Regions from separate parts of the Caballeronia sp. LjRoot31 genome, predicted to be linked through region 1. Evidence: riboswitches for the same ligand, from Rfam matches in the RefSeq annotation. Region 1 holds a riboswitch; the other holds the start of a gene.
What was found. Region 1 has a riboswitch for cobalamin ahead of cobA (uroporphyrinogen-III C-methyltransferase). Riboswitches for the same ligand answer to the same signal wherever they lie in the genome.
Positions count from the first base shown of each region.

Region 2: another riboswitch for cobalamin. It lies ahead of ACSQ8V_RS09755 (TonB-dependent receptor domain-containing protein); the one in region 1 lies ahead of cobA (uroporphyrinogen-III C-methyltransferase).

Region 1 is NZ_CAXURX020000002.1:985,916-994,126, forward strand. It holds gene ACSQ8V_RS22815 (DUF1289 domain-containing protein) at 1-162, opposite strand, end outside; gene ACSQ8V_RS22820 (cobyrinate a,c-diamide synthase) at 159-1,457, opposite strand; gene cobO (cob(I)yrinic acid a,c-diamide adenosyltransferase) at 1,459-2,061, opposite strand; gene ACSQ8V_RS22830 (cobalamin biosynthesis protein) at 2,061-2,468, opposite strand; gene cobA (uroporphyrinogen-III C-methyltransferase) at 2,465-3,238, opposite strand; cobalamin riboswitch at 3,393-3,722, opposite strand; cobalamin riboswitch at 3,882-4,148, shown strand; gene cobW (cobalamin biosynthesis protein CobW) at 4,321-5,409, shown strand; gene cobN (cobaltochelatase subunit CobN) at 5,413-8,211, shown strand, end outside.
Region 2 is NZ_CAXURX020000001.1:2,201,971-2,210,181, forward strand. It holds gene ACSQ8V_RS09740 (TadE/TadG family type IV pilus assembly protein) at 1-116, shown strand, start outside; gene ACSQ8V_RS09745 (TadE/TadG family type IV pilus assembly protein) at 113-787, shown strand; gene ACSQ8V_RS09750 (VWA domain-containing protein) at 784-2,634, shown strand; gene ACSQ8V_RS09755 (TonB-dependent receptor domain-containing protein) at 2,658-4,589, opposite strand; adenosylcobalamin (AdoCbl) riboswitch at 4,982-5,134, opposite strand; gene ACSQ8V_RS09760 (ABC transporter ATP-binding protein) at 5,408-6,463, opposite strand; gene ACSQ8V_RS09765 (ABC transporter permease) at 6,463-7,335, opposite strand; gene ACSQ8V_RS09770 (ABC transporter permease) at 7,332-8,204, opposite strand.

The DNA of each region.
Region 1 (8,211 bases):
GCGGCTTCTGAAACAGCCTTCGCAATGACCTGTGGTCTTGTCGAGCCGGCATACGTCCGTGCACGGCGAGCCGACGGGTTGAAGCTGTCTGGCGCGCTCGATGGTGAACGTGAGTTCGAGCGGTACGTCTATTTCCATCGGCAGTTCCGTAGGCGTTGTCATAGCATTTCGCCGCGAAAGAGGGCGGCGGCGGCCACCGGATTCGTCGGCCAGTAAGTGTGCATGTAGGTAGCCGTGATCGGGCCGTGTCGATAGATCGCCTCACCTTCCACGCCGGTAGTCGCGTGCGTCGCGGTGAGCAACGGCGACATGCTGGTCGTCATCGACGAGTAGTGGAAAGTGTGGCCGGTATGGGTGCCGTGGCGGCTTTCAACACGCTGCATGGCGAGCCGGGCCAGGCGTTTTTGCATCTTCGCGTGGCCGGGCAGAAGGGCAAGCATGGCATGCTGAGAACCTTCGATATCCGTCAGTGAGTCGAGCAGATACAGCATGCCGCCGCATTCCGCGACCACCGCTTTACCCGCCTCAACGTGCGCTCGAATCGAGGCCGCGCTCGCAAGGTTCGCTGCAAGCCGGGCCGCGTGCAGTTCCGGATATCCACCCGGCAGATAGAGCGCATCGGCATGCGTGGGAACGGGTTCATCGGCGAGGGGGGAGAAAAACGCGAGCGTTGCGCCCATCGCCTCCAGCAGATCGAGATTAGCAGGGTAGATGAACGAAAACGCAGCATCGCGGGCAATGGCGATGTGCATGCCTTTCAGCAAACGGGGCGGTTGTTCAAGGGCGGCGTGATTGAACATGACCGCGGGCGGCAGCTCGCGCAACGTTGTTTCGCCGATGGCGTCTGCTGCCCGATCCAGCCGCGTATCGATGTCGGCCACCTCCGCTGCCTGCATGAGGCCCAGGTGCCGCCCGGGTAGCGCAATGTCGTCGATGCTCGACAGATGCCCGCAGTATCGAATGCCTTCAGGAATGGCTTCGCTCAACATTTGCGCATGCCGTGCCGACGCCACGCGATTGGCGAGCACACCGTGAAAGGACAGATCTGCGCGATAGCGCGCGAGCCCGAACGCCATTGCGCCGAAGGTCTGCGCCATGCCGTGCGCGCCGATCACGGCGAGCACCGGGACGCCGAACGTGGCCGCGAGATCGGCGCTGCTGGGCGTGCCGTCGAAGAGGCCCATCACGCCTTCGATCAGGATCAAATCGGCTTCGTCTGCTGCTTGCGCGAGCAGCGCGCGGCAGCCGCTTTCGCCGACCATCCACAAATGCAGCGAATACACCGGCGCGCCGGACGCGCGTTCCAGGATCATCGGATCGAGAAAGTCGGGGCCGGTCTTGAAGACCCGTACCCGCAAGCCAAGCCGTGCGTGATAGCGCGCGAGACCGGCGGTGACGGTGGTCTTGCCCTGGTTCGACGCGGGGGCGCTGATGAATAAAGCGGGGCAGGCGCGCACGTCAGAACTCGACGCCGCGTTGCGCCTTCACCCCTTGCTCGCGATACGGATGCTTGATCGGACGCATCTCCGTCACAAGATCGGCCGCTTCGATCAGCGCCTCGGGCGCATGGCGGCCCGTCACAACCACATGCAGCATCTCGGGCCGCGCGGTGAGCACCGCGAGCACTTCGTCGAGTGGCAGGTACTCGTATTTGAGCACCGTGCACAGCTCGTCGAGCACGACCATCTGATACTCGCCGCTTTCAATCATCTTGCGCGCGGCGTCCCAGCCTCGGCGAGCCGTCGCGATATCGGCATCGCGATTCTGCGTGTCCCACGTGTAGCCGTCGCCCATGGTGATGAAATCGCAGTTCGCGATTGCGCCGAGGAAATCGCGTTCGGACGTATGCAGCGCGCCCTTGATGAACTGAACCACGCCGAGCCGCATGCCGTGTCCGAGCACGCGTACGGCCATGCCGAAGGCCGCCGTGGTCTTACCCTTGCCCGTGCCCGTATTGACGATCAGGAGGCCCTTCTCGCGCGCGGCGGCGGCCTGCTTTTTCTCGTGACCTTCCTTACGTCGCTGGGTCATGCGCAGATGCGATTCTTCGTCCGTTTTCATCATGTTCTCTGGTTGTCAGTTTGTTGTTTGATTTCTTGTCCGAGGTCGTCTTCGGCAATCGCGACGGTCACGCCATCGGTCACTCTTTTTGGCACGATGATTCGCCCGTTGCGCGACGCGAGCAGCGCGCAGGGTTCGCAGACGCCGTCGATGCCTAGCAGCGCCTGAACCCGTTCCGACGCGCTGGTTTCAACCTGCGCGATGCGTTGCTTCGAGAAAAATTGCAGCGGCAAACCGTGGCGAGCGGCGAATTCGAGCAGGGCGGTTTCGTCCTTCTTGCTATCAATCGATGCCAGCGCTCGAGTGCTCGCCAGCGACCGCGTCCCCAGCGCCGCGAACACGGCGGCATGAATCTGTTCGACGCTTACACCGCGCCGGCAGCCTATGCCGATGACCCATGTGCTCATGATTGCTGCGCGACGTAATCCAGCGCGCTCGCAATCCCCAGCCCGGCGACCGAGCCGATCACGACGATCGCCGGTGCGCCGATTCCCGCGCGCTCCACCGCTTCCGCCAGATGCCTGAGCGGCGCTCGCAGATGCCGTTGATCGGGACGTGTAGCGCGTTCTATGGCGGCAGCCGGTGTCTCCGGATCGAGCCCTGCATCGACCAATGCGTGGGTGATATCCGTGAGCCGCCGTACGCCCATGTACACGACCAGCGTCATTTTCGTCGCGACCAGCGCGCGCCAGTCGGGCTCGGCTGCATGGTCGCCCGCTTCGCGGCTGGCACCGTGGCCGGTGACAAACACGACGCCCATGGTGTGATCGCGATGCGTGACCGGAATGCCGACGGCGGCCGGCGCGGCAATGCCCGCCGTGATGCCGCAGACCACCTCCACTTGCACGCCCGCCGCATGCAGCGCCTGGACCTCTTCGCCACCGCGCCCGAAGACGAATGGATCGCCGCCTTTCAGCCGCGCGACGACGTGGCCGGCGCGCACATGGGCCAGCATGTCTTCGATGATCGCCGCTTGCGGGGTAGACGGATGTCCGCCGCGCTTGCCGACGTAACGAATGACCGCGTTGGCGCGGGCGAACTTCAGCACATCGGGATTCACGAGGTCGTCGACGAGGACGACATCGGCTTCCGACAGCGCGCGCACGGCTTTGAGCGTCATCAGCTCGACGTCGCCGGGGCCGGCGCCGATCAGCCAGACGCGGGCGGGCGTGCTCATGATTGCGCCTCGTTGGCACGACCCGGAAACAGGCTGCGTAGTGAGCAGAACGGTTGGAGCGAGAGCGGGCGCAAGCGTTGCAAAATTGGATTCATGTAAGACGATATAAGCATTACGTCCTTCATCCGTCCCTCGCGGATGCGGCGTCCGGCGCGCTATTACAGCTAGAGCGGCCGGTATCCGGGCTTGGCGACCGCATTCCGCTCGTTTTCCCGCTCGCTGGAGCAGTGGCTGTGGAGGAAATGAACGCTCGATTCGAATGAGAGTCATGAGTGAGAGTCACGAATGAGAGTCAGTCGAAGCGGGCGCGGGTCGCTTGACCGTTGCGGGGACAGCACAGGTTTTTGTCGACACGGCGCGTGAGGCCTCTCAAGCGTAAGCCTTGAGCCTTGGGCCTTGAAAATAAGCGCGCGTGCATCCTGTTTCCCGTTTAACTACGCGCGCGGGAAAAGCGCGCGTGAGCACCAGACGCGGGCCAAAGATAGCACAGCGGGTGTTGGTTGCGCTGGGCTTTTACAGGCTGGAACCGGCCCGCAGTGCAGGTTTAGTGCGCGCGCACCGGCAAGATTTCTCGTTCGCAGGCAGGGCCTGAACCTACACTCAGGCGCTGTCCAAACCTTGACGCTAACCCCCCATCAGCCTAGACTTCGCGGTAGTTTCTGGTGCTCGCGCGCGGTCTCTGCTGCGCGCAGTTAAACGGGAAGCAGGAAGCGTTGCCGGAACCCCGGCCGTGCCAACCTGCGCTGCCCCCGCAACGGTAAGTGAAAATCGCGCGACGTGGTTTTACCCTGATTCACGCCACCTCGCACGGTAAAGCCGGCTTCGAAAAACCACTGCATGGATACATCATGTGGGAAGGTGAAGCGGCACTTTCGCCAGCCCGGATACCGGCCGGAACGAGTCAACACCTGAAGCGGACGTTTGTCGCGGGGATGCGGCATACGGTCGACACTTTTCACCATGCTTTTCCGGATTGCCATCCTGCATCGCGACATCCGCGCGCGCATTTCATTGCTCGCTTGGTTCAGGAAAGGGCGACGCATTCCGGCAGCAAGCAGCCAATCGATACTACGGAGCAACGGATGCAAATGCGCAAAATCCCGGTCACGGTCGTAACGGGCTTCCTCGGCAGCGGCAAGACCACGTTGATGCGGCACATCCTGCAAAACGCGAAAGGGCTGCGGATCGCGGTGATCGTGAACGAGTTCGGCGAACTGGGCATCGATGGCGAGATCCTGAAGGGCTGCAACATCGGCTGCGAGGACGAAAGCGCCACGGATCAACCGAATCTGTATGAGCTGTCGAACGGCTGTCTCTGCTGCACGGTGCAGGAAGAGTTTTATCCGGTGATGGAGCAACTCGTCGAGCGGCGTGATCAGATCGACCATGTGCTGATCGAAACCTCTGGGCTCGCGTTACCCAAACCGCTCGTGCAGGCTTTCAACTGGCCGTCCATCAAGAATGCATTCACCGTGGACGCTGTCGTGACCGTGGTCGACGGTCCGGCGGCGGCAAGCGGCCAGTTCGCGGCGAACCCGCAAGCTGTCGACGCACAACGCCGCGCCGATCCGAATCTCGATCACGAGTCTCCTCTGCATGAGTTGTTTGAAGATCAGCTTGCTTCAGCGGATCTGGTGATTCTCAACAAGACCGATCTGATCGATGAAACGCAGCAGCGTGCGGTGGAAGCGCTGATTCGCGGCGAGATTCCGGCAGGCGTGAAGATCGTGCCGGCGCAGATGGGGCAGCTTGATCTGCATGCGCTGCTCGGACTGGAGGCGGCATCGGAAACGACTATTCATTTGCGTGTCGATCATCATGGTTCCGTCGACGACGAAGGCCACGCCGATCATCATCATGACGACTTCGATTCAGTCGTGGTGGAAGCGCGGGTCGAGTCGCGCGACGCCGTGGTAGCCGCGCTGCGCTCACTGGTCGATGCAAACACGATCTATCGCGTGAAGGGTTTTGCGGCGTTGCCGGGCACGCCAATGCGGCTTGTCGTGCAGGGTGTAGGCCAGCGCTTCGATACCTACTTCGACCGCCGCTGGACCGCTGAAGAAGCCGCCAGCGAGACCAGCCGGTTCGTGCTGATTGGTGAGGATCTCGATCAGCCGCGTCTGCAACAAGCACTGGTTGCCGCGCTCGCCAACGCACCCGTACAGGCCTGATCCATGCATCTGCTACGCACGACGCCCGGCGGTTTTGTCGACGACGCAGCCGGCGTCATGCGTATCGACCAGACGCCTGCGCCGATCGTTGTGCTCAGTTCGGCCGACACAACGCTCTCGCTACTCGCGAGCGTCGTGCCGCATCTGGAAGCAGACTTTCCAGCGCTGCGGCTCGCCAATCAGGCGTTCTTGCGACAACCGGCATCGGTGGATTTTTACGTCGACGACGTGCTGAAACATGCACGCGTGATCGTTATCGATCACCTTGGCGGCGAAGCGTACTGGCCTTACGGAATCGAGAGCATCACCACGCTCGCGCGCCGCCATGGCCAGATGCTCGTGATGTTTTCCGGCGATCTGCAGGAAGATCCGAACCTCGTGGCAAAGAGTACGGCCGAGCCCGCATTGTGCGACCAGCTCTGGCGTTATCTGCGTGAGGGCGGCGCGAAAAATGCCGAAGAGTTTCTTCGTTGCATCGCGTTTCGGGCGTTGGGGTATGGGCGTGAAGCGCGTGCACCGAGTCCGCTGCCGGCAGTGGCAATCTATCATCCGGCGCGGCAGATCGCGACCATTGACGACTGGAGAACGCGTTGGGTTCAAGGTGCGCCCGTCGTCGCCGTGCTGTTCTACCGGGCCCATTTGCAGTCCGGCAATACGGATGTGTTCGATGCGTTGATCGAGGCCCTGGAAGCGCAGGGCCTCAACCCACTGCCGATCGCGATGGCGTCGCTGAAAGACCCGTTGAGTCGCGAAGTCGTGCAGCAGCTTTGCGCGGATCACGGTGCGTCGCTGGTGCTGAACACGACTTCGTTTGCTGCCGGCGTCATAGACGACCCTGTGCCTTTCGAACTCGCGGGCGACGCGCCGGTACTGCAAGTCATCCTTAGCGGGGGCAATCGCGAAGACTGGCTCAAGGATAACCACGGGCTGAATTCTCGCGATGTCGCCATGCATGTCGCGCTGCCGGAAGTGGATGGCCGCATCATCACCCGCGCGATCAGCTTCAAGGGGCTCGCGTATCGATGCAAGATCACGCAGGTGGATGTCGTGCGATATCAGCCCGATCTAGAACGGGTGCGTTTCGTGGCCGAGTTGAGCCAACGCTGGTGTCGCTTGCGGCAACTCGACAATGCCGAGAAACGCATCGCGCTCGTGCTCGCGAACTATCCGCTGAGTGAAGGCCGCATCGGCAATGGCGTGGGTCTCGATACACCCGCGTCCGTCGTCAACATCCTTTCGATGCTCGATAAAGAAGGGTATCGAGTGGATGACATTCCCGCCGATGGTGGCGCGCTGATGCAGGCGCTAACCTCGGGCGTGACGAATGATCCCGTGGTTCGCAACTTGCGTCCCGCGTTGCAAAGCCTCGCGCTTGACGATTACCTCGACGCTTTCGCGAAGCTGCCGGACAACGTCCAGCAGGAGTTGAATACGCGCTGGGGACCGCCCGAAAGCGATCCCACGATCCGGCGCGGCCGCTTCATGATCGCGGGCTGGCGCTGCGGGCATGTGTTCATCGGCATCCAGCCGGCGCGCTCGCGTGAGCGCGGCGACTACGCGAGTTATCACGACGCGGAGCTCGTGCCGCCGCACGCGTATCTCGCTTTCTACTTCTGGCTGCGGCTGCGATTCAACGTGGATGCGATCGTTCACGTCGGCAAGCACGGCAACCTTGAATGGCTGCCGGGCAAGAGCGTTGCATTGAGCGCGTCGTGCTGGCCTGACCTGACGCTGGGCGCCATGCCGCATCTATATCCTTTTATTGTCAACGATCCGGGCGAGGGTAGCCAGGCGAAGCGGCGGGCGCAGGCGGTCATTATCGACCACTTGATGCCGCCGCTCACGCGCGCTGAAAACTATGGTCCGCTGCAGGATCTGGAGCGTCAGGTCGACGAATATTATGAAGCGCTGATGGTCGACCCGCGCCGCGCGAAACTCCTGCGCAAGACGATTCTGGCGAGCATTGTTGAACATCGGTTACATGAGGAACTCGGACTCGATAAACCTCGCGATTCCAATACTGAAGATGCATTACTGACCCGCGCCGACGCATATTTATGCGAGCTCAAGGAGGCGCAGATCCGCGATGGCCTGCATGTGTTCGGTGCGTCGCCGCAAGGCGTGCAACGCCGCGATACCCTGCTTGCCCTCGGCCGTTATCCAACCGGCGACGCGCAAGGCGCGAACGCGAGCGTGCTCACCGCACTGGCTCGCGACTTGAATCTGGGCGACACGTTCGATCCCCTCGATGCCGACTGGAGCGCGCCGTGGACAGGTCCTCGTCCCGCTGAACTCGAAACGGTGATCGATGCACCGTGGCGCCATCATGGCGACACCCGCGAGCGTCTCGAACTGCTCGCAACGTCGTTGCTCGACAAGCCATCCGACACGGCGGGGCCGAACACATCGCAGGTACTCAAACGCCTGAACGGCGACTTGCTCGCACGGCTCGACGCTTGCGGCCCGCAAGAGTTAAAGCAGCTTCAACGCGGTCTCGACGGGCGTTTTGTGCCGCCGGGCCCGAGCGGATCGCCATCGCGTGGAAGGCCGGACGTGTTGCCGACTGGCCGCAATTTCTACTCCGTCGATACCCGCGCCGTGCCAACGCGCGCAGCATGGACGCTCGGCCTGAAGTCGGCCAACCTGCTGATCGAGCGCCACCTTCAGGAGCACGGCGACTATCCGCGCGCGATCGGCTTGTCTGTATGGGGCACGGCCACCATGCGCACCGGCGGCGACGATATCGCCCAAGCCATGGCGCTGATCGGCGTGCGACCGAAGTGGGCGGCGGGCAGCAATCGC
Region 2 (8,211 bases), on a different contig from region 1:
ATGTCGTGTCGTACAACATCACGCTGACAACGCCGGGCATCTCAGGTATCCCCCAACTGGTTGGCATTCCACTGCTGACTTTCCAGCGCAACTACATTGTGCAGAACGAAAAATGACAACTGCCTTCGCCACGGTACGGTCGCGCAGACATCCGGAGTTCCTCGCAGCTCTTCGGAAGCTGCTTCGCTCGGACCGCGGCAGCGTGGCCGTGGAACTGGTCATCGTCATTCCGATCATGGTGCTGCTGATGGTGGGATTCAGTGAGATCTACCTGTACATGCGCACGGTAAGCGCGCTGGAACACACGGCTTTCACGCTGGCCGATTCGCTCGGACAAACAACGCGGCTCATCAACACCAACGCCACAACCGACTCGAATGATCTTGGTTCGATCTGGAACGCAGCGGCGCTGCTAAGCGCCCCGAACAGCTTGAACCAGGGCGGCGGCGTCATCATTACTTCGGTATGCGAAACCACCTCGTCGTGCGTATGGCCGGCGATGCCCCCACCGACCATGGTGGCAGGCGTGCCGCAGATCTGGTGGCAGGCAAGTGCTCCATGGAACGGCAGCGGCATGACGACGAGGGTAACGCCTGCCAACATTCTTCCCGCGACCTGGCCGTTCCGCAACGGTGACTCAGCCATCGTGGTAGAGGTTTTCTACACGTTCAATCCGTTCGCGATGACGGCCGGATTGTGGCCCGGCGCTCCGGGCACGCAGACTCTCTACGAACGTATCTACGTGCGTCCGCGTACTCTTCAGCCGCTCACACTGGTATCGGAATGATGCTGACTCGCTCCGCTAAAAAACATCGTGATGACCGGATAGCCCGCGCGCGAGAGCCGAACCTGCGTCGTGCCGCCGCGCTGCTGCATGGGGACCAGGGCGCGGTCACAGTCGTGTTTGCACTATGCGGCAGCATGATGATCGCGTGCATGTGCATTTCGCTCGATACGATCGACGGCGGCATGACGCACTCACGCATGCAATCGGCGCTCGATGTCGCGACACTTTCGGCTGGCATTGACCTCGCGCACGGCGCAAGTCTCTCGGTTGCACAGTGGCAGCAGGACGCACGCGCCTACTACAACGCGAACATGCCAGCCGGCTATATGTCCCTCACCATGCCAGACAGCGGATTTGTGGCCACGGTGACCGGGTCGCCGGCCTCGGGAGAGACCATTCAATTGTCGGCGACAGGCAGCTTGAAACTGATCGCCCCGGTGGTCTTGCCAGGGACGTCCGGCAATGGCTCGGGTTCCGGTTCCGGTTCCGGTTCCGGAACCACGACTTTACCGGCCACGGCGCCCTTGACTGCCAACAACACCGCGCTGTATCTCCCGCAAAGCACGCTCGAACTCGTGATGGTCCTGGATAACACCGGGTCCATGAACGATCCCGCAGCGGGGTCAGGGAACGGGCCGAGCAAGATGGCGGGTCTCCAGGCGGCGACGACGACTCTCGTGCAAAATTTATATGCGCAATCGGTCTCCACCTACTACGTCGGTCTCGTGCCCTTCGCGAGCACGGTCAATGTTGGTGGCGCTTTGCCCGCAGCGGGCACCTGGATGAATCCATCGTTCGCCTACAACACGACGAATGTCGGAATGAGCGCAAAAAATAAAGTTGCCGGATGGGGTGGTTGCGCGGTCGAACCGCGAGACGTGAACGGCTTTCTGTATCCGAATGCGTATTCCCCTTCGGACACGCTGAAGTTCACGCCGTACTACTACAACGTACCGGCTGCCGGTCTGCAAATTCGCACATACACCAACCAGTTTTGCGGCCGATCAACCACCTCGACGGTACTCGGCGTGCCTGTCACACTGGATGGCAATGGCGAGCCCAACTACTGCAGCGGCTATTTATCGAATGTACAGGGCACGGGCCTCGGAATCTATTATGACCAGATGTCCAGCAGCGGTTATGGGACGTCGACCCTGACACAAAATAGTGACTGCATTGCGCAACCCGTTACCTTCCTCACCAATGACGAGCCGACGCTGATCAAGGCGATTGGCAACATGACCGCGGGCGGTTCAACGATCATTCCGGAAGGCTTGCTGTGGGGATGGCGCATGCTGTCGTCGTCGTGGTCCAATAACGTCGCCAACGGCAATGGCTGGATTTCGACCGATTCAAGCTTTCCGAAACCGGAGACCACCGTAGGACTGCAACGCGTCATGATTGTCCTGACCGATGGCGAGAACCAGATCGGCGCGGCCGGCTCGATTCCCAACGACCTGTATTTCAACGGCCTGTCAGGCGTCGGCTCGCGGAGCCTCGCCGCCCCCACCGTAGTGCGCGCAGACGGCACTACCCTCAGCAATGGCCTGACCGACTCGTCGGAACTCCATGGAAACAATCCTGCCGATCCGTCGAGCGGCAACAATGCAGGCTGGCCTGATGACGTCAACACCTTCCAGTCGGCTGTTTGCGCAGCGATCAAGCAGAGCGGCGTGATCGTGTACGCGATCACCTTCGGCAGTGCTGCCTCAAACTCGGTTTCGCAGCAGGCGATGCAAAGCTGCGCCAGTCCGGGAAATTATTATCACGCGCCGGACAACCCCACACTCAATGCCATCTTCCAACAGATTGCCGGCAATTTGGGAGTGCTTCGGTTAACGCAATAGTTTCCGCTGAACGGCTCTCTTGGTTAGAAAGTGTAGGCGAGCTTGCCGAATGCCGTCCGGCCCAACGTGTTGTAACCGTATGCGGTGACGTACTGCCGGTTAAAGAGGTTGGACAGATTGGCGGACACGGTGAGATGCGAATTGACCTTGTACGCGGCACGCAGCCCGACGGTTGTGTACGACGGCAGATACGTCGCGTTGAACTGGTCGTCGTAGGTCGATCCTCCGTAAAGCAAGGAGATGCCCGTGCTCAGCGCGTGCAGGTGAAACTCGTCCCATGTGTGATCGATGTTCAGGCTGACGGTCTGACGCGGACGGCGGTTGAGCCACGTCCGGTCGGTCACATCCTGCGGATTCAAAATGCCGACCGCGAGACTGACCGGTGTCGATTTACCAAGCGTGCCCTTGTACGACAGGTCGATGCCCTGAATGTGCGCGCGGCCTACATTCACGGGCAGAAAGGTCACCGAGTCGTAAGTGATGAGGTCGTGCACGCGGGTGTCATAAACAGCGGCCGTGAAGGTACCGAACGAAGAGGCCGCGTCAAGCGCTGCCTCGACCGTATCGCTGCGCTCAGGCTGCAGATTAGGGTTCGCGTAACCCGGGTAGTACAGGTCGTTAAAAGTCGGCAGGCGGAATGCGTTGCCATACGAAATGCGTGCCGTATAAACCGGCGTAATTGCATAAGCGACAGCAACATTGCCGGTATTGATCGACCGGCCCTGGATGATCTCGTGGCGTCCCGCCAGGAACACCGTCAACGCGCCGAGCGTGACTGATTGATGGAGCGAGACGGCTGAATCGTTGCGCGTCGGCACGCCCGTGGGGATGTCGACCGGCAGGAAGGCTTGCTCGCGGGTGAAGTCGTAGGCGAGCTTGGTTTCACCGGACAGTGGCAGACTGAAGAGCGTTTGACCACGCTCCTGATGGGTCAGCGAGGTCGACGTGCTTAAGCGCGTCGAGTCGATCTCATCGGTCGGGATGGCCGGGTTGTTCGCATAGAGGAACTGTCGATCCGTGGAGTAGCCGACAGACTGGTCAAACTGCGTGAACGGCGTGATGTCCAGATGAAACGCAACGCCGGTCGTCAGTTGATGATCAAGCTGCCGGTTATCGCCGCCGGCATTGTCGTAGGACAGATCGGACCGGTGATAGAGCGCGAATGTGGAGATCGACCAGTTGTCGTGCGCATAGCCTAAACGCGCATCCACGTCCTGAGCATGGTACGGGTTGCGGCCATCCTCGTGCCCGTAAGCCCCGGGCTGGGTCGCATCGATTCCCGCGGTATTGTAGTCGTGCAGTCCCAAGGAATAGGTCAGTCCGGCCAGTGCCGCGAGCGGACCCGTGGACGAAATACTGCCTGAAGTGCGGATCTGTGTATCGAACGTTTTGTTCGAACCACCGCCTGTTGAAATCGTAGTCTGGTTGGGTTGATTGGCCGCGCGGTTCGTGAAGAGTTGCACGACGCCGCCCACCGCGTCCGCACCGAATGAAGCGGCCGCCGGTCCTGAGATCACTTCGACACGGTCAAAGGCGGAGGTCGGAAGGTCGGCCCACTCGGCTTGACCCGTAGTCGCAGAACCAACGCGGATACCATCTATGAACACCGCAACCTGACTTCCCGATGATCCACGAATGCTGACGGCAGCAGAAGATCCTGGGCCGCCGTTTTGTGAAATAGTGACGCCTGGCAACGTGGCGAGGGCTTGCGTGATGCTCGGGTCACTCGGCGACAAACGGTCGAGATCCGCGCGGGTCAGGACCTGCGTCGACGCATAGCGTTGATCGAACGATTGCGGCAGGTGCTGCATGTCGCCGGTGACGAGAATATTCGGCAGCGTGGCTGCGTCCGGAAGCTGCTCCGGCTGCGGAAACGACGAGTCGTCCGCGGCCTGCGCGACCTGCCATGCCGAAACCGTCAACGCAGAGGTGAGGATGAAATGACGGAACTTCATACGGGGAAAACCTTTTTATTGGAAGATTGGACGACGTGCTGCGAGCGCAAACGCAGCATGTCGATTTCGGATGGCGGCAATGACGAAACGCGGGCCTCCCTGGAGGCGTCACCGGCCTGCCGTCCACGCGATAGACGAGATCAACCCGCGATGACGCGCAGCGGCCAAGGCACTTTTAAGTGGCGGTGAGTTCTCTCGCGCGGCAGATGCGCCCATGTCTCGGGTGCTGGTCCTGGCGAACCGCTGATGCCCACCTCGCCTGCGCAATCGATCACGCCCCAAGCGGGCAGCCGAATTCACTTATGCGGGTCTATGTGGGTCTAGGCGGGCCAATCGAGGGGATGCCGCTCTGGCTGTAAGCCAGGATCGCGGGCAGTATCGGTCATCGGTCATGTTTGTCTCCCGGGGAGTGCGCGCCCCAAAGTCAGAAAAGAGGTATACGACGCCGAGGTCTGACTTCCGGTTTGTGCTGAAACCGGTCACAGTGGCGCGACCGTGCTGGATTTACACCAGCTTCCACGAGTCGTATGCGCGCATTTTACTTCCGAATCCCCATCGACACTATCAAGTCGGGGTTATTGAGTAACCGGCGGTGCGGGTGCCCCTGGCAGCACGAGATTCATGCCTGCTGGTTATCGCCAGCGACCTTTCGGAATATTTGCGTATTGAGTGCAATCACGTTGGAGACGGTCGGGGGTGGGACTCTGAGCGCGCCACCTCCGATCCGACATGTGCCTGATCTCCCGGACTAGACCCAGGACGAACGGAATTACTATCCCCTGCCCCGCGCCAGAGGGTATGCGGATCTTGAAAGCTCCTTAGTGGACCAGGATCGTGCTGTCGGGCGACCAACTCAACGTCACTTGCGAGCCGACCGGGATCAGGTCCTCGCCGGAGTTTTGCACATGGACCTTGAGCCGCTGGCCGCACCAGTCGAGCATATAGGTTGTATTCACACCGGCAAAGACGTGATGGGCAACCTGTGCCGTCAGCCGGTTATGCGCGCTCGGCGCGGCCGCGCCCGTTGCACGCTGGAGCGCGATTTTCTCGGGACGTACCGCACACTTCATCTGACCAGATACAGCGGAGCGCGATCCGAAACGAATCAAGCTGCCATCGTTAATGCGCATGCCACCGGTCTCCAGTCGACCGTTGAGAATGTTGGCATCGCCGAGAAAAGTGGCGGCGAACTCGCTGGCCGGTTGATCGTAGAGTTCGCGTGCGGTCCCTTCCTGGATCAATCGTCCATCGCGCAGGATACCTACACGATCACTCAACGTAAGCGCTTCTTCCTGGTCGTGCGTGACGAATACGGTCGTGATCGCGACATCGCGCTGGATGCGGCGCAATTCGACCTGCATGTCCACTCGCAAAGATTTGTCCAGCGCGCTCAGCGGTTCGTCGAGCAGCAACACGCGAGGACGCGTCACAATGGCGCGCGCCAGTGCGACGCGCTGGCGCTGCCCGCCCGACAATTGATTGATCCCGCGTGCGTGCAGGCTGCCGAGTTGCACGAGATCCAGCACCTCCCCCACCCGGCGCTTGATCTCGCTCTTGTCCACATGCCTCACGGACAACCCGAATGCGACGTTGTCGGCCACATTCATATTTGGGAACAACGCATAGTTCTGGAACACCATGCCGATCTCCCGCCGCTCCACGGGCAAGCGTTCGACCGGCTGATCGTCGATGCGAATCTGCCCGCTGTCCGGGAACACAAAGCCGGCAATCATGCGCAGGAGCGTTGTCTTGCCGCTGCCTGACGGTCCGAGCAGCCCATAGAGGCCGCCCTCCGCGAAACGGATGGATACGTCGTCCAGCGCGCGTGATTCGCCGTACTGCTTCGATACCTTGATTACGTTGACTTCGGCCATTATTGCTCTCCACCAAATCGATACAGCCGTGACACGATCAACATCGTGCCCATCGACACGACAATGATGATGGTTGAAATTGCGTTGATCTCGGGCGTAAAGCCCTTGCGGATCGCGCTGTATATTTCGACCGGCAGCGTGGTCTCGCCCGGGTCGGACAGGAAGTACGAGACGACGAACTGATCGAACGACACGGCGAATGCAAACAAGGCCCCTGCCACCACGCCAGGTGCAATCGCGGGCAAGGTCACGCGCCACGTGATCTGCCAGCCGCTCGCGCCAAGCGAACGGGCGGCCAGTTCCAGTTCAGGTGAGAACGTGCGCAAGCGCGCGCCGACCACGATGATCACGTAGGGCAACGCGAGCGCCACGTGACCGAGCAGGATGGCGTGCAAGCCCCGCCCGATACCGATCGCGAAGAAGAAAATCAGCATCGCGGTGCCCGTGATCAGCCAGGGGATCGCCATCGGCGGGAACAGCATGGCTTGCAGGAAACGCTTGCCCGCGAAGTCGTATCGAAAGAATGCCAGCGACGCCATCACGCCGAGAATGGTGGACAACAACGTGGTCCACAGCGCGATCTCGATGCTCCGGAACGCCGCCGCCTTCAGCACGCCGTCCTCGGCGAGCGCCTGATACCAGTGCGTGGTGAAATGAAACGGCAACTCATAAAGCGGCGACGCGTTAGCCGACATCAACGCCATGACCAAAATCGGCAAATATAGAAAGCCAATCATGACCACGACGTACCCGTAGCCGATTGCCCCAAGCGATGCACCCACGGTCCACGTCCTGCGACGCGGTGTATGCGGCGCGTTGGAGGCAGCCGGCGTGTCCAACTCGATTGACCCGATGGTGTTGTCCTGCTTCATTTGTCCTTCCTCCGCGAGAGCCGCATGCCGGCAAACAGGATTGCCAGCACGAGGGCCAGCAGCGTGAACGACAATGCAGCGCCGAGCGGCCAGTTGAATACGGCAACGAACTGGTCCTCGATGACCGTGCCGATGAACGTGCCCTTGCGCCCGCCGAGCAACCGCGGTTCCATGAAGGCTCCCACCACGGGCACGAAGGTCAACACGGCGCCCGCCAGCATGCCGGGCATCGCAAGCGGCAGGATCAGCCGGCGCAGGATGGTCACGCGTCCCGCGCCCATTGAACGAGCCGCTTCGATCAGGGAGTCGTCAATAGCCTGCAGGCTCAGATAAGCGGTCAGCACCGAATACGGCAAGTAGGAATGCACCAGTCCGATCACGATTGCCGGATAAGAGAACATCAGGTCGGTGCTGACTGTCCACGGCCAGAGATGATTAAGCACCCAGTCCACCGGTCCGCCACTGCGCAGTACCATGTTCCAGGAGAATATCCGCACCAGCCCGTTGCTCCAGAACGGCAGGATGATCAGCAGGAACAGCGCTTCACGCGTGCGTCCACGTATTACTTTCGCGAGCATGTAGGCGCACGGAAAACCGAGCACCGTGCAGATCAGCGTGACCTGGGCGCTGAGTCCAAGCGAACGCACCATCAGCTTCCGATACAGCGGTTCATCGAAGAACGTCAGGTAGTTCTGGAACGTCAGCGACCAGTTGCCGCCGCTCGTCGGCACGTCGGACATGAAGCTGTAGAACAGCATGACCGACAAAGGCAGGAACACCGCTAGCAGGAGCCATACGTAGGCGGGTCCGGCCAGCGTCATGGCGCGAACCAGCGGTCGGCCTTGCGGCGAACTGAGGGCAAATTTCATGGCACTT